One region of the Brevibacillus sp. Leaf182 genome, then DNA from elsewhere that is predicted to be linked to it. Evidence: riboswitches for the same ligand, from Rfam matches in the RefSeq annotation. Region 1 holds a riboswitch; each other region holds the start of a gene.
The links. Region 1 has a riboswitch for cobalamin ahead of ASG16_RS21320 (ABC transporter substrate-binding protein). Riboswitches for the same ligand answer to the same signal wherever they lie in the genome.
Positions count from the first base shown of each region.

Region 2: linked by a shared signal. The riboswitch ahead of metE (5-methyltetrahydropteroyltriglutamate--homocysteine S-methyltransferase) and the one ahead of ASG16_RS21320 (ABC transporter substrate-binding protein) in region 1 are both predicted to bind cobalamin.
Region 3: linked by a shared signal. The riboswitch ahead of ASG16_RS19795 (ABC transporter substrate-binding protein) and the one ahead of ASG16_RS21320 (ABC transporter substrate-binding protein) in region 1 are both predicted to bind cobalamin.
Region 4: linked by a shared signal. The riboswitch ahead of ASG16_RS08570 (energy-coupling factor ABC transporter permease) and the one ahead of ASG16_RS21320 (ABC transporter substrate-binding protein) in region 1 are both predicted to bind cobalamin.

Region 1 covers NZ_LMPN02000030.1:129,479-133,680, forward strand. Annotated here, with positions in the region: gene ASG16_RS21305 (MerR family transcriptional regulator) at 1-289, shown strand, start outside; gene ASG16_RS21310 (pyridoxamine 5'-phosphate oxidase family protein) at 340-918, opposite strand; gene ASG16_RS21315 (MBL fold metallo-hydrolase) at 1,087-2,031, shown strand; cobalamin riboswitch at 2,184-2,333, shown strand; gene ASG16_RS21320 (ABC transporter substrate-binding protein) at 2,490-3,485, shown strand; gene ASG16_RS21325 (FecCD family ABC transporter permease) at 3,487-4,202, shown strand, end outside.
Region 2 covers NZ_LMPN02000037.1:367,637-371,838, forward strand. Annotated here, with positions in the region: gene metE (5-methyltetrahydropteroyltriglutamate--homocysteine S-methyltransferase) at 1-2,252, opposite strand, end outside; cobalamin riboswitch at 2,397-2,595, opposite strand; gene nrdF (class 1b ribonucleoside-diphosphate reductase subunit beta) at 2,682-3,632, opposite strand; gene nrdE (class 1b ribonucleoside-diphosphate reductase subunit alpha) at 3,688-4,202, opposite strand, start outside.
Region 3 covers NZ_LMPN02000027.1:84,167-88,368, reverse strand. Annotated here, with positions in the region: gene ASG16_RS19805 (ABC transporter ATP-binding protein) at 1-406, opposite strand, end outside; gene ASG16_RS19800 (FecCD family ABC transporter permease) at 403-1,461, opposite strand; gene ASG16_RS19795 (ABC transporter substrate-binding protein) at 1,486-2,505, opposite strand; cobalamin riboswitch at 2,676-2,875, opposite strand; gene ASG16_RS19790 (M24 family metallopeptidase) at 2,892-3,983, opposite strand; gene ASG16_RS19785 (alpha/beta fold hydrolase) at 4,108-4,202, shown strand, end outside.
Region 4 covers NZ_LMPN02000018.1:160,599-164,800, reverse strand. Annotated here, with positions in the region: gene ASG16_RS08580 (GerAB/ArcD/ProY family transporter) at 1-489, opposite strand, end outside; gene ASG16_RS08575 (quinone-dependent dihydroorotate dehydrogenase) at 641-1,732, shown strand; cobalamin riboswitch at 1,866-2,059, shown strand; gene ASG16_RS08570 (energy-coupling factor ABC transporter permease) at 2,203-2,967, shown strand; gene ASG16_RS08565 (energy-coupling factor ABC transporter substrate-binding protein) at 2,964-3,248, shown strand; gene cbiQ (cobalt ECF transporter T component CbiQ) at 3,245-4,042, shown strand; gene ASG16_RS08555 (energy-coupling factor ABC transporter ATP-binding protein) at 4,039-4,202, shown strand, end outside.

The sequences.
Region 1 (4,202 bases):
CATGACAGAAGAACAGTATGCCGCGCTGGAGAAATTGAACGCAGAGCTGCATGAAACGTTGGCGCAGGCTTTTTCGACAGGTGATCCTGCTCATGAATTGTCGCAAAAAGCGGCCGATCTGCACCGTCAATGGCTGAGCTTTTATTGGGACAGCTACAGTAAGGAAGCGCACGCAGGGGTGGCCCAGATGTATGTTGATGACCCGCGCTTTACCGCTTACTATGACAAGGAGCAGCCAGGTGTTGCCGAGTTTCTCCGCGATGCAGTGGCCATTTATACGAGCAAGTGAGGTTTCAAAAAAAGAAGCTGCGAGCAAGGCAGCTTCTTTGCGTTTTACGCTTAGTTATCCCCACCTGCTGCGGGAAAAAGCTTTTGTCCCAAGGGTGTTGGTAATCCATCCATGCTTACTACGTTGTATTCCTTTTGATAATCAAGCAGCTCCTGCTCGTCTTTAGCCAAAGTCCATTTCTGAAGGGTTTCGCGTTCTTTTGAATAGGAATAGAAGGGGATAGCCCAGCCGCAAGAAGTCTTTACTTCCTGTATGTTTACGGTAATGATTTGACGAGCACCAGGCAGAAGCGGGAAGTCATTTACGAGCTCATCCCACCGAGGTGTATCTGGGAGAATAACCGTTCCTTTGCCGAATAGGCGCATGATGAGAGGGGGGCCTTCAAATGCACAGAACATGATCGTAATCCTGCCATTTTCCTGCAGATGTGCACTGGTTTCGTTTCCACTTCCAGTCAGGTCCAAATAGGAGACCTCATTAGGGGATATTATGCGAAAAGAATCGTACCCTTTCGGTGAAAGATTCACGTGACCATCTTTGTCCATAGGAGCAGAGGCAACAAAGAACATCCGTTGCTTCTTGATAAACTTCTCATGCTCAGGTCGTAACTCAGAAAAAAGCTGACCCATTTTGCACCCCTCCAGATAATGGAATTGTTTTTGCTGCCCTCATCATACGATAAAAATATGAAGATTTTGTGTTGTTTATCTCCAATGCGTCCAAAATAGATGGTAAAGTGTAAATATTCCTACAACAAAATGGCAACTCGAGATTTTTTGAAAAGGAGGAGTATTTACATGCAATCATCACAGCCAATCGACTTAGGGGAACGCATCCATTTAATAGACGGTTTCGATATGGGCTGGGCGGAACGTACGGGGACGTATGTAATCGCGGAAGAGGAGCTTACATTGGTAGAAACAGGGCCAAGCCCCTCTGTCCCATACATCAAGGCTGGTCTCGCCAAGCTCGGTTATACGCCGGAACAAGTAAAATACATCATCGTGACGCACATTCACTTGGATCATGCAGGAGGAGTAGGACTGTTTCTGAAGGATTGTCCGAATGCAAAGGTCGTTGTCCACCCGAAAGGTGCACGTCATCTCATCGATCCGAGCCGACTGATCGCAGGCGCGAGAGCCGTGTATCATGATGATTTTGATCGATTGTTTGATCCGATTGAGGCAGTTCCCGAGGAGCGGATTTTGATTCGCGGGGACGGAGATACACTCCAGATCGGAGGGAATTGCGCATTGGAGTTTCTGGATTCCCCAGGTCACGCCAATCATCACTTCAGCATCTACGATCCTGTAAGCCGCGGCATGTTCACAGGTGATACCGCAGGTGTACTCTATCCACAGCTTAAAAAGGATGGTATTCACCTCGTGCTGCCATCTACTTCGCCGAATCAGTTTGACCCGGATGCCATGTTAGCGTCTTTAAGCCGTTTTGAAGCGAGCAAGCTGAGTCGGATTTACTTTGGTCATTTTGGGATGTCAGAGCAGGTAGACGACGTGTACCGCCAAATTCGTGAGTGGCTCCCCGTATTTGTGGAGGAAGGAGAATCATCGCTTGCTGCTGGTCAAACCTATGACGAGCTGTCTCGTAAGTTAGTTGAACGAGTCTCGGATCATCTACAGTCACAAGGCATTAATGATGACCACGAAGTTTTCGAGGTACTCAAGCTCGATTTGCAAGTATGCTCCATGGGGATTCTAGATTATTTGCACAAACGAGGGTAATAGCCAGCCAAAAGCTTTACATTTGCCTGAACCTTTTGTTCAGGCATTTTTCATTTTTTAGCAGGCAAGAAAGGACTGCCCTATGTGTTTGTCATTCTTTTTTCATCCAAGGAATGCTATGATGTAGGATGAGTCATGAACTGTGACAATTTCAAACGTAACAGCAAATAGGTGCCTCGTCTTTTTAACAAAAAGATCGGGTGAAAAGGGAAGTCGGTGAAAATCCGACGCGGTCCCGCCACTGTAAATCGGCTCGATCCTCAGCCGTAAGCCAGGAGACCTGCCTGTTTGTTTTCGTGCCTGTTGCCTTCGCGGAAAGGATCGGCCTATTTCAGGAAGCAGACCATCCTGTCTGTTTGCCCAAAGGTGCCGACCCTTTTGATTTCCGAATGGAAGCAAGGGTCGCTTTTTTATTGGAAATAACAGTCGATTTAACATGCAGAAAGGAAGTTCTACATATGAAACGTTCATTGCGATTCATGATCCCCCTACTAGTTGCGGCGAGCCTCGCAGGTTGTACAGGTAACGATAACAGCCAGCCAGCACCAGGAGGACAAACAAGCGCACCGCAGCCAGCACCGCAAGAGAATGCGGCCGAGCAGTCTGCAAAACAAACAACGTATCCACTGACAGTCACGGATGCGACAGGAAAAGAAGTAACCTTTGCAAAAGCTCCTGAGCGAATCGTCTCAACATCACCTGCCGAGACTGAGATTTTGTTCGCACTAGGCTTGGAAGATCGGATCGTAGCTGTCTCAGACTATGATGATTATCCAGATGCGGCGAAGGCAAAGCCAAAAGTTGGCGGGGTCGTCAAACCAAACGAAGAAGCTATTCTCGCTCAAACGCCGGATATGATCGTTGGTGGAATTTCGATGGAGAAGCCAGTGGCTGACAAGCTCAAATCTCTCGGGATGCCAGTCTATATTAGCCATCCGACAAAGATGGATGATATCCTTACCAATGTTTTGGCGATGGGAGTTATCACGAATACACAGGAACAAGCCGAAAAAGTCGTCGCGCAAATGAAGAAAGACATCGCGTACGTTCAAGAAGCAGTGAAAAATGTAAAACCGGAAGAGAAGAAAAAGGTATATCTGGAATTTTCCCCGGGTTGGACAGTCGGAAAAGGCGAATTCATGGACGAACTCATCACGCTGGCTGGGGCGACAAACATTGCTTCCGACACCGAAGGATGGAATCCGATCAGTGAAGAAAAGATTTTGCAAAACGACCCAGACGTCATTTTGTATGCGAGCGGAATTACCGATGAAAAGTCTGGCGTCAAGCTGGAGGATCTGATCGCGAATCGCAATGGCTGGGATAAAATGAAGGCGATCCGTGAAAAACAAATCTTTGGCATGGACCAAAATATTTTGTCCCGTCCTGGTCCGCGTATTACACAAGGGTTGATCGAAGTAGCCAAGACGATTTACCCTGACTTGGTGAAATAAAATGAAGAAACGATTGTTCATATGGGGAGGAGTAAGCTGTCTCGTTCTTCTGGCATCAATCATTATCAGCATCTCGATGGGGGCGGCACAACTCCCCATTTCGCAAGTATGGCTCATCCTGCTTCATCAAATCCCGGGCTTGTCTGAGTGGATCAGCGTAACGTGGCCAGAGTCTTCTGAGCAAATTGTCATGAAGGTTCGTTTTCCACGCGTTGTATTGGCTGTCTTGATTGGGGCCTGCTTGTCACTTGCAGGAGCGGGCTTTCAGGGCGTTTTGCGCAATCCGCTCGCTGATCCGTTTACGATGGGCGTGGCATCCGGTTCTGCTGTCGGAGCAGCCTTCTTGATCCTTTTTGGTTTACAAATCAGCTTTTTGGGTGCATGGAGCACGCCTGTCGTCGCTTTTCTTACAGGACTGCTCAGTTTATGGATCGTACTTGGACTCGCGAAAACGCAAGGAAAGCTGCAAACCGAGACCTTGATTTTGTCTGGTGTCGTAGTGCAGGCTTTTCTCGGCTCGCTCGTTTCCTTTATGGTGTCGCTATCTGACCAGACGGTGAATGAGATCGTGTTCTGGCTTATGGGCAGCCTGTCATTTCGCGGCTGGGCCTTTACATCTGTCTTGATTCCGTACTTGGTCATAGGTGGAATGGTGCTTGTGAGCTATGCGCGTTCCTTGAACCTATTTGCGTTAGGGGAGCGGCAGGCAGCGCATCT
Region 2 (4,202 bases), on a different contig from region 1:
TTCGTTGCCGCAACCATGTTTCGTAATGACTGAACGGTTTCTTCTCTCCCTCTTGTCTTCAGTCCGCAATCCGGGTTGATCCAAAATTGATCTGGCGGAAGTACTTGTACACCCCGTGCTACCATATCTTCCATTTCTGAGACGGCCGGAATTCGGGGGCTATGGATATCGTATACGCCGAGTCCGATGCCTTTATCATACGTTCCTGTTTCGAACACAGACACGAGCTCTCCGTGGCTGCGGGACGTTTCAATCGAAATCACATCGGCATCAAGTTCGCTGATGACATCCATGAAATCATGGAATTCGCAATAGCACATATGTGTATGAATTTGGGTACTCGGTGCGACGGTAGAGGTCGCTAGACGAAACGCTCTGACAGCCCATTCGAGATAAGCTGCCTGCTCTTCGTTTTTGAGCGGCAATCCTTCACGCAGCGCTGGTTCATCGACTTGAATCATGAGAATCCCCGCTTCTTCCAAGGCTTCTATTTCTTTTCGCAATGCCAACGCGATTTGTTCCCACACTTCTTGCCTGGCGACATCGACTCGAGCAAACGACCAATTCAGAATGGTTGCTGGGCCAGTTAACATCCCCTTCATTGGTTTGTCGGTCAATGATTTTGCATACACACTTTCTTTGACCGTCATCGGTGCCACAAACTCCACATCTCCGTAAATAATAGGTGGCTTCACGCAACGCGAACCATATGACTGTACCCAGCCGTTTTTTGTGAACAAAAAGCCATCGAGCTTTTCGCCAAAATACTCTACCATATCAGTTCGTTCGAACTCACCATGAACGAGGACATCCAGACCGAGCTCTTCTTGTATTTCGATCCATTCCTTGATTTGCGCCTGAATAAAAGCATCGTATTGCTCCACTGTCCAGGTCCCTTTTTTAAACTGCTGTCGGGCTTGGCGAACTTCCGCCGTCTGCGGGAAGCTTCCGATTGTGGTAGTTGGCAACAGTGGCAGCTTCCACGTATTATGTTGAATCTCTCGACGTTCGAGATAAGGAACACTTCTTTCAAGTTTTGCAGCAGCTATTTGACGTAAAGCATTCTTCACTTCTCGCCGATTCCTCGCTGGGGATAATGCCAGCTTCAGCAAGTCCGCTTCATTTTGGGCGATATCTTTCGAAATGACATATTTACCATATCGGAATCCTCGGACTAAAAGCTGCACTTCCCCAATCTTTTCGTCTGCAAACGCCAATGCAGGCATGACTTCCTCTGGCAAGTCACTTTCTGCTTCAACTGTTACAGGGACATGCAACAAACTACTGGACGGCTGCAGCCACAGCTTTTCGAGTGGAACGATCTCGGAAATTTCTTTGACCAGCTCCCATTTCTCCTCAATGGACATACGCCATATGTTTCGACCGTCGATGATTCCCGCTCCGAGAATCTTGTCTGCTGGAAACCCGTGTTTTTTCAGATTGGTCAGATTGCGCTTCGCTCCGTGTACAAAATCAAGACCAATTCCTTTTACCGGTAAGGAAATCAGCTCCTCGTACCAATCCACCGCTTCAAAATAGGTTTGCAGCATGCACTGTAGATGTGGCAGTGCCTGACCGATTTGCGCATAGATTCGTTTGATGATGACACGATCATGCTCCGATACATCCAGTGCAAATGCAGGCTCATCGATTTGCACCCATTCCACGCCGTGCAGCTCCAACTCGCGGAGAACGTCTATGTAGAGCGGAACGAGTTGATCCACAACGATCTCAAATTCGTTTTTCTCATATCCTTTTGACAATTTGACAAATGAATACGGGCCTACCAGGACAGGCTTTCCGATGATGCCAAACTTTTCTTTGGCCTCCAAATATGCCAGGAGAGGCTTGTTCTCGGTTATGGCTGGTTGTCGTTCACCGAACTCCGGGACGATATAATGGTAGTTCGTGTTAAACCATTTCGTCATTTCGCTGGCGACAGCATCCTTCGAACCGCGAGCCATGGCGAAGTATGTGGCTAATGAAACCGGGCCTCCCTCGTATTCATAACGCTTGGGGACCATTCCAAACATCACAGCCATATCCAGCATGTGATCGTAGTACGTAAAGTCACCCACCGGGATCAGCTCGACCCCTTTTTCCTGCTGACGCAGCAAGTTTTGGTGACGGATTTGCTCCATTTGCTGTACCAGGCTTGCCTCATCGATGGTCCCTGCCCAAAATGCTTCCAATGCCTTTTTCCACTCGCGGTTCTTCCCGATCCGTGGATATCCCAAATTGCTGCTTTTCATGAGCTTCCTCTCCATTCTCATTCGATCTTGACTTGAATCCGCCCAATAAAAAAGGCATCTCCAACGATCCAAAAGAACGTTAGAAATGCCAAATAAGCACTGAGATCACAGCATCCTAACACCTCCCTATCTCCCGTAGGTTAAGCAGTGTCGTCGAAACAGGCAGGTCTCCTGACTTTGGGATCATCATCTGCACATGCCTTCCCAATCCGTTTGGATCAGTGGCTGATAAATGTGCCGACTCCCCTCATACAGTGGCGGGACCGTGTCGGATTCTCACCGACTTCCCTTTTCATCCTTGGTCGATCTTGCTAACCAAAGAACCTGTTCCCACTCCTATGAAATTGTCATGGTTCTGTGAAGTGCCCTAGTAAACGAGCAGGGCAGCATACTGTTCATACAGTAACACAGAATCCATTTTTTGTCATACTAAAATGTAAAATCAGCATCGGTCAACGGCTCTACGTTTAGCGTGCGGACATAACCATTTCCTTTTTTCGAGAAGAAGTCATGCTGCTTCGTCTGCGTGCGAATGCCGTTCAGCACGATCGGGTTCACTTCTTCCTCCGGGAATAGCGGGTCCAGCCCCAGATTCATCAATGCTTTGTTCGCGTTGTAGCGCACATAAGCATGAACCTCGTCAGCCAACCCGATTTCCGTATACAACGAAGTCGTATACGCCTCTTCATTTTCTTGCAGCTCATGCAAAAGGGCATACAGCTCCTCTTTTGCTGCGGTCTGCTCGACCACACTCAGACCTTGATAGACTTCTTGCGCGAGAACGCCGACATAGAGTCCGTGGATGCTCTCGTCGCGAACAATCAGGTCGATAATTTCCCCGCTGCTTGTCATCTTTCCTTGCCCCGCCAAATAGAGCGGATAGAAGAAGCCGCTGTAAAACAGATAGCTTTCCAGGAAGACGGACGCTACCATCGCCATGTACAAGTCTTTTGGTTTCTCAATTTCTTGATAGCGTTTCGAGATGAGGGCGGCTTTCTTTTGCAAATGTGGATTGTTTTCTACCCACGAAAAAATACCGTCAATCTCTTCTGTCGATGCCAGCGTTGTAAAAATACTGCTGTACGATTTGGCATGGATTTGCTCCATCATGCCCATGAAGGCGAGAACCGCTTTTCTTTGCAGTCCATCGACATGCTCCATGATCTTCGGCATCCCTACTCCTCCTTGAACCGTATCCAGCAAGGTGAGACCGCCCAATACTTTTTTATACGTGTCCCGTTCAGTCGCACTGAGCTCCATCCAGGACATCTTGTCATCTGACAGCGGAATCTCATCATCCGTCCAGAACTGCATGATGTTTTGATTCCAAAACGTCATCGTAAAATCGTCGTCCGGCCTGTTCCAATTGACTGCTTTCATATGGCGTTCCTCTTCTCTTTGTGCTTGATGCTTTTCCATTTATAAATCGAGTCCACTAAACAGCGCAGCTAATGCACTCTTCTACAGTCAAATGCTTCGTACGTGTATAGTAGAGCGACTTCAGACCTTTTTTCGCTGCGTAAATGTAATAGCGAGCCAGTTCTCTGGTGGAAATATTGCTGTTCACGTGCAGCACAGTCGATATTCCTTGGTCGATGTGCTCTTGAATTTCGGCAATCAAATCAATTACTTTGAATTGATCGATTACATACGCCGATTTGTAGTAAAAATAGTTTTCCTGCGACAAGTACGGCATCGGATAATACGTCGTAGAGTTGGCATACGTTCTTGTTTCGATATGCTCAACGATTGGCATCACACTAGAAGTCGCATTCTGAATGTAGGAAATGCTCTGTGTCGGCGCAATCGCCAAACGGTACGCATGGTAAACGCCATGCTTTTGCACCTTTTGCTGTAGGTCAGCCCAATCCTCTGGCGTCGGAATGTGCATTCCTTCGAAGAGAAGCTTTGCTTTTTCCGTCCGAGGGCTGTAATCGTTCGTTACGTACT
Region 3 (4,202 bases), on a different contig from region 1:
AGCTGCGATCAGCGTATGTATGCATCCCTACCCTCTGTAGTGCATCTTCACAGATCCGAACGTCCTCTGCGTTATCTGACTGAAATAGCCGCTTATGCGGAGCACGTCCCATATTCACGATTTCGGTTACCGAAAAATCGAATTCAACAGAGGACTCCTGCCGTACTGCCGCCATTCGCTGAGCGTTTTGACGTGAGGTTAACTTGTATACGTCGTCGCCATCAAGCGAGATCCATCCCGAACGTGGCTTCAATACGCGATAAATGCTTTTTAGCAACGTGGATTTTCCGCTGCCATTCGGCCCGATCAGCCCCACAAACTCTCCGGACCGCACCTCCAGACTAACATGGCGAAGAATTCCCTTTTTCTCCAGTTCGACCGATATATTCTCAACCAACAAATTCATCGTCCGCTACCTCCAAAGGAATAAGAACTCCGCAACATCAACCAGATAAAGAATGGACCTCCACACAGCGCTGTCAAAATACCAATCGGCAGTTCTTCCGGTGCAAATGCAAGCCTGGCGACTACATCGACCCAGATTAGAAATATCGCGCCAAACAATGCGCTGACAGGCAGGACACGTCTGTGATCTGATCCGACCATCACACGGACGATGTGGGGCATCATTAATCCGACAAAACCGATTGATCCCGCAATGGACACAATCACCCCCGTAAGCAGTGCCGTGATCACCAGGAGAAGCTTGCGGAATTGTACCGTATTAACCCCCAATGTCCCTGCTGACTCCTCGCCCATCAGCATCGCATTGAGCGAGCGGTATTGGGCCATTAAGACGATGAGGCAGATGACGACAATCAATGTAGGGATCGTCAGGTACTCCCATTTCCCCCCAGCCAGACTGCCACTTAACCAAAACAGGACTGTCCCAATTCCATGCTCATTCGGCGCTGAAAAAACAAGAAGACTGGTAATGGCCGACAAGATCGCAGATATCGCAATTCCAGCCATGAGCAGGCGTACCGTCGAGTTTTGTCCTCCAATACGGGATAGCGTAAAAATGAGAATAATTGACACAAGGGAGCCTGTAAAAGCGCCAAAGGATAGTGCATACTGCCCGTACATGCTGAATGCTCCGAATATAATCACCGAGGTAGCGCCAACCGAAGCACCTGAAGATACGCCTAATACATACGGGTCAGCCAGGGAGTTGCGAACCAACGACTGGATGGCTACTCCCACGACAGACAGACCTGCGCCGACGATCGCCCCCAAGAGAACACGTGGAAAGCGTATATCCCAAATAATCGTTTGCTCCCCTTTGGACCAATCCACCTCAATCCATTGGTTCAACATCGGAATTTTTGATAAGGCGATTTTCCATACCGTTGTCGGCTTAATCTCCACTGAACCCAAGGTAACTGCAAACGTAATGGAGAGGAAGAGTCCGACCAGTAGAGTAATGATGATATAAGGTAACTTGATCTGTTGCAGTGCTATTCCCTCCCTTAAAAGGGTCGTACTCTATTTGAATTTATCCGGGTAGAGTCCTTCCGCCAAAATTTTTAGCGCAATCGGTCCTCGAACGCCTTCAGAAGCCGCAGACAATGGCAATACCATTAGTCGTTGATTTTTAATTGCCGGGATATCCGCCAGTTCTTTTTTGGTCAAAAGGAAATTACGTTTTTGCTCGACGGTTCTATCACCGTAGTCTACGATAATAATCACGTCTGGATTGCGACTCACTACTTGTTCCCAACTAACCTCTGCCCAACCCTTTTGAATGTCATCAAAAATGTTCTTACCGCCAGCAGTCTTGATTAAGGACGTCATGTAGTTGTTGGCTGCTGTGAATGGCTTATCTTCCCCGTTGTCGTACACGAACACGTTAAGTGGCTCGTCCACCTTGCCAATTTTACTAAGCGTTTGGTCCATTTCACTCTTCATTTTATTGATCAAATCATTGGCTTTGTCTTCCACACGGAAAATGCGTCCAATATTCGTAATGTCTGCAAACACATCGTCGATAGTCGGGCCAGGCATGCTTGATGACGCTTGCAGATACGATTTGATGCCGACCTTTTCCAAGTCCTGCATAGATCCTACGCCCTTTTCGCCGAATCCGCTTTTCCATCCAGCGTACACGAAGTCTGGGTTGGCTGCCAGCAGCACTTCTTTCGTTGGATACTTATCAGACAGTACCGGAATCTTGTCGTAATCTGCTTTGAGCTCTGGAAGGATTTCATCATCTAGGTAAGCGGTTCCGACCATTTTATCAGCAAGGCCCAGTGCCAGCATGATTTCGGTGACGTGTTGGTTCAATGTCACGGCACGCTCAGGTGCTGTTGGATAGGTCATTTCGATGCCATTATTGGTTAGTGTTACTGACTTGCCCTCTGCTGCTGGAGCAGCCGTTTGTTCTGTTTTGGCTGGAGCCTGTGTTGTCGTAGAGGAGCCGCATGCCGAAACCAAAAGCATGGCAGCTGTCATGATACCGAAAGCTAGTCCTTTCATTACTGTATGTGTTTTGTATGCCTTAAACATCTGTCATCCCCTTTTCTGTATATATATGATGGGTTGAACCAAATCCTCCAAAAAAAAAGCACCCCCCATTTCAATCGGGAGGTGCATGACAAACGTAGATATAGCGATAAGCAGGCGCAAAGGCGCCCGTTCATAGACTACTTCCACATCTGCCCCATCCTCGTGGGTCGATTGTATATGCTCGCATGGCAGGTCTCCTGGCTTACGAATCAACACCCCCAGCTACCTTCCCATTTTTTGTCTTGCAAAAAACAGTGGCTATTCGCTAGGCGCTCCTCGTTACAGTGGCGGGACCGCGCCGGTTTCTCACCGGACTTCCCTTTTAAGCTGACGGCATTTACCATCTAGCACCATTCGATACGTATTCAATTTTTACGATTTATTCATTAGTTGATAGAAGTCAGTTTTTTCGGGAACTGCGTGAGAATTTCAACGCCCGTTTCCGTAACCAATACATCGTCTTCAATCCGCACGCCGCCTACACCTGGCAGATAGATGCCCGGCTCGATCGTAAAGACCATCCCTGGACGAAGTACTTCTTGGTTCTGGCTGTGAACAGACGGATATTCATGTACATCCATCCCAAGTCCATGCCCTAGACGGTGCATAAAGTATTCTCCGTAGCCTTTTGCGGTGATGACATCGCGCGCAGTTTTGTCCAAATGTGCAAAGGTCACACCCGGACGAATCTCAGCAATTGCCGCTTCGTTGGCAGCCAATACTGTCTCGTAAATTTCTTGAAGCTGGGCACTGATCTCGCCTACAGCAAAGGTACGGGTAATATCCGATACATATCCGTTCGCTGCTACCCCAATATCAAACAAAAGCAAGTCGCCTTCTTGCACTTGGCGCGTTCCTGGTTTCCCGTGTGGCAGTGCCGACTTCTCCCCTGCCAATACCATGGACGTAAAGGATGGACCTTCGGCACCCAAACGCTTCATCTGGAATTCCAGCTCAGCTACGATTTCTGTCTCGGTCATGCCTGTCTTGACTTTTTTCAGGGTCTCCCGCAAGGAATCCTCGACCAACTGAACCGCGTGCTTCAGACGATCCACTTCATCCGCGGATTTGATCAAACGCATTTCACGCAGTGGCTCTTCCACGTCTACATAGCTCGACGCCAGAACAACCTGTCCAAGTGCTTCATAGCGCTCGACAGTCATATGACTTTTCTCAATACCCAGCTTCGTCAAGTTCGCTGGCAACACTTGCTTGAGGATTTCATACGGGTTTTGGATATCCGTATGTGTATGGATATCTTGAACGAACGAAGCCTCTGCCGCTGCCTCACGATCAAGAGCAGGTACAATTAAAGAAGGTTTTCCCTCCGCAGGAATAACGAGACCCATAAAACGTTCATGCGGGTCTGTAAAAAATCCGGTCAAATAGTAGACGTGCTTGGGAGAGGTAATCAACACCGCGTTCAGCTCTTGCTCTGTCAAAAACGTGTGGAGCTTCGAAATGCGCTCTTGAAACAACTTCTTCACCCTGCTTTCACCAATTATTCTATTGCGAGAATACCACTTCCCCATCAAAAAAAGAAGACTTCAATTGAAAAATCTACTTCGTATCGGACAACCTAAGAGTGGGGTGAAAACGAAAATGGAACAAATACTCGTCCATCAGGATGGCAAGCAGTTTGCTTTTCACATATCAGGGAAAGGCCAGCCGCTATTGTGTATCCATGCACCATGCAT
Region 4 (4,202 bases), on a different contig from region 1:
ATTGCCAAAAGCAACGAAAAATCCGAGCAACACGACTACGGGGAGCAAGACGCCTGCTGTGATTCCAACGGAGGTCATACCTCCAATAGAAGCGAGTACACATAGCCCGACCAAGGCTAAAGCGGTCACCCACTCGGGTGTACGAGGCAAGTAGTTTACGGTTGTCCAAGTTTGCGTATCGATCAGATTCGTCAGCGCCATTAGGTACAAGCAGATCATGATTGGAACGAGCAAGAGATTGCTGACGATTTTTCCTGACCGTTGTGAAATCCATTCATACAAAGACTTTTGATTCAAACTTCGATTAACCACAAACAGCAAGTACGCCCAGAAGGAAAAAGGGATACCAGCAAGCAACACGCTCAACCAAGCATCTCTTCCGGCTTTACTCAATAAGAGGGGGATGACGGTTACGTGGTTCGTAATGCCGATCGTCAGCATCATCACCATAATGGCTTGACCAATCCCGATTTTTCCGTCCACTTTCATGAAAGACTTATCCCCCTGTGCGTGGTGGTGCTGTTAGGATTTGCCTGCTTGCTTGGAAATATGTATCACGTATAAAGGTTACATCCGTCCGAAAAAGTATGGTATTCTACTATGAGGTAAAAAGGTAGAAACGGAGTAAGGAGTGCAGCCGATGTATCAGCTCATAAGAAAATATCTGTTCCAGCAAGATGCGGAAGAGATTCATGAAAAGACAATTGGTGCCTTAAGGCTGGTGGAGGATTCTGCTCCAGGCAAAAGCATCCTGAAGATGATCTATCAGGTAAAAGACCAGCGGTTGGAGAATAAGCTGTGGGGAATGACGTTTCCGAATCCAGTCGGACTTGCAGCCGGTTTTGATAAAAATGCAGAAGTCTATCATGCGTTAGGTGCTCTTGGTTTTGGGTTTGTGGAAATCGGGACGTTGACGCCGCAGGGGCAGCCAGGCAATCCGAAGCCGCGTTTGTTCCGATTGCCGGAACATCAAGCTGTCATTAACCGGATGGGCTTCAACAATCACGGTGCGTATTTGGCCTCCCAGCATTTGGTCGATTACGCATACTCAGATGTTCCGATTGGGATTAACATCGGAAAAAACAAAGTAACGCCGAATGAAGAGGCGGCCATCGACTATAGCAAATGTATGGACATGCTCTATGCATACGGTCACTACTTCGTCATTAACATCAGCTCTCCGAATACCCCGAATCTGCGTGACTTGCAGGAAACAGAGAGCTTGCGTCATTTGGTGCGTGCAGTAAGGGAAAAGGCATCCGAAATGGAAGCACGTTCCATCAAGAAAAAACCGATATTGCTGAAAGTAGCACCAGACATGTCGGATGAGCACATGCGTGATGTTGTTCACGCTGCTGTTGAAGAAGGCATTTCCGGAATTATCGCTACCAATACGACCTTGTCACGCGAGGCGGTTTCCGGACATCGATTTGCCGAGGAAGCAGGCGGCTTGAGCGGAAGGCCTCTTACGGAGCGTTCCACTGCTTGGGTGAAGGAGATTTATCAAGAAGTAGGAGACAAGGTACCAATCATCGGTGTCGGGGGCATTTATAACGGCGAAGATGCCTACGCGAAAATCCGAGCAGGAGCCAGTCTCATTCAGGTGTATACAGGGATGATTTATCAGGGCCCAGGTATTGCCAAGCAAATCAACAAAAAGCTGCTCAAGCTCATGCAGCGGGATGGTTTTAAACATATTAGTGAAGTAATTGGCGTAGACGCAAAAGAATAGAGAGAACAAGTGCGCATAGGTCGATGGCTCCGTTTGTAGTGGGTCATCGGCTTATGCGTTTTCGCTTATATTCTTCCGATTTATGTAGTGATCCGGTATAATGATGTGGGACAAACATGAATTATCTGTCAATTGTATATTGTCGGCGTTAGGTGCCTTTATGTGAAGCATAAAGGGTAACAGGGAATCGGGTGAAAGTCCCGAGCGGTCCCGCCACTGTAACCAGGGAGCTCTCTTTGAGAAGGAAACCACTCATTTTCGTATGGGGAAGGACAAAGAGCGCATGGATCTGGAAGCCAGGAGACCTACCTATAAGCCACACCCACAGAACCTTCGCGGAAAGGAGCGGTGAATACGGGCAATGAGGCTGTATAGTCAGTCTGTTGTTTTGTGTGCACATCTCGTCCAGTGATGGATGGGATTTTTTTGTTTGTAGGAATAGAACGAAAGTCAGTGAAGGAGGAATGAACATGAATCGATCTCGTCTGGTATCTACTGGTCTGATGATCGCGGGCTTTGTCCTGTATTTTTTGCTCAATGAACCAGAGACAGGACATGCAATGCACATCATGGAGGGGTATTTGCCATTATCCTGGGCCTTATTTTGGTGGGCTGTCTTCTTGCCGTTTTTTATCCTTGGAATTCGCTCGATTAACAAAATTGTAAAAGAACATCCCGAAATGAAGCTCCTTATTGGCGTTGCTGGAGCGTTTACGTTTGTTTTATCTGCACTGAAAATCCCTTCGGTTACAGGCAGCAGCTCTCACCCGACTGGAACGGGCCTTGGCGCCATTATGTTTGGGCCTTTTGCGATGTCTGTATTAGGGAGCATGGTGCTCTTGTTTCAAGCCTTGCTTTTGGCACATGGAGGCTTGACTACGCTAGGTGCAAATGCTGTATCCATGGCTGTAGTAGGACCACTGGTGGCATACGGAATCTATCAGATGATCATGAAAGTGGGCGGAAGCCAGCGTCTGGCTGTTTTTGCGGCGGCTGCTTTGGCTGACCTCGCTACGTATGTGGTGACTTCCATTCAACTGGCGCTCGCATTCCCGGCTGAATCTGGTGGAGTGTTGGCCTCGTTTGCCAAATTTGCAGGAATTTTTGCATTCACGCAAGTACCGCTCGCAATCAGTGAAGGTCTGTTGACCGTTCTTGTTTGGAACTGGTTGTTATCTTACAACGCAAAAGAGCTTACACAGCTTCGTTTGCTCAAACGGGAGGAATCGCTGTGAAAAAAGGATGGAACTGGCTATTACTCTTGGGGGTAATCGTACTGGCGATTGTCCCGTTGTTGCTGGTGCAGGATTCGGAATTTGGCGGCGCAGACGGCGTGGCGGAGGAAGCGATCAAGGAAATTGCCCCGAACTACGAACCGTGGTTCCAGCCGCTGATAGAACCGCCAGGAGGAGAGACGGAGAGTCTATTGTTTGCGGTGCAGGCGGCGTTGGGAGCGGGAGTGGTTGGCTACGCTGTGGGCTTGTACAAAGGTCGGTTGGATAAGCGGAAAAAATGAACGGGCTCCAACTTGATTCTCTCTCTTATCAAAACAGGCTGAAACGTCTGCCTACAGCACATAAGCTATTGCTGGCGAGTGCATTGTTACTGCTCGTCCTGGTGGGACATGTATGGATGCAGATGGCTGTCGTTGTCTGGATGTCGGTATGGATAGTGGTGTATGCCCGTATTCCTGTACGTATCTACTGTGCCTTTATGATCGTGTCGCTCTCGTTTTTCATGGCGGGGCTCCCTGCCCTATTGGTAGAAGGAGCGAGGGCAGGTGAAGTACAGGTCCAGGTCGCGGCAGTATGGGAACTGGGTTCGTATGTGCTCTATGTACCGATGTCCTCCTTCAGTAAAGTTTGGATCTTATTTTGGCGTACCATGGCGAGCTTATCTTGCTTTGCCTTCATTTTGTTTACTGTGCCGTTTGCTGAAATCTTGCAGGTGCTTCGCCGGCTTCGTATGCCTGTCATTGTGACTGACTTATTAATGATCATGTATCGGTTTATTTTTGTGTTGATAACGATTTCTCACCAGCTCTGGATTGCCCAACGTTCTCGTGGAGGTCATCGCGGCTTCCGCGCGACGCTTCGAGATGCAGGAGTTCTCGTTGCGCAATTGTTTGTCAGAGCGATGCGCAAATATGAAGCCTTGCACAAAGGGATGGCGGCTAGAGGCTTCGGGGAGAGCATGCAGGTGCTCGCGTTTCATACCCACGCTCGTTCGCGACGCTATGAGTGGGAGTCAATCGCAGGCTGTATGCTGCTGGTACTGCTTGAGTGGTGGACAGGAGGTTGGCGGTTATGACATCACGGTTGTTGGAGTTCATCGATTTGCAGTACACGTATCCGGGAGGGCGGGGACCCGTCCTGTCTGGGTTGTCCTTATGGATTCCAGAGGGGAAGAAATGTGTCCTTTTGGGACGAAATGGCTGTGGGAAATCGACCTTGTTCTTGCATGGAAACGG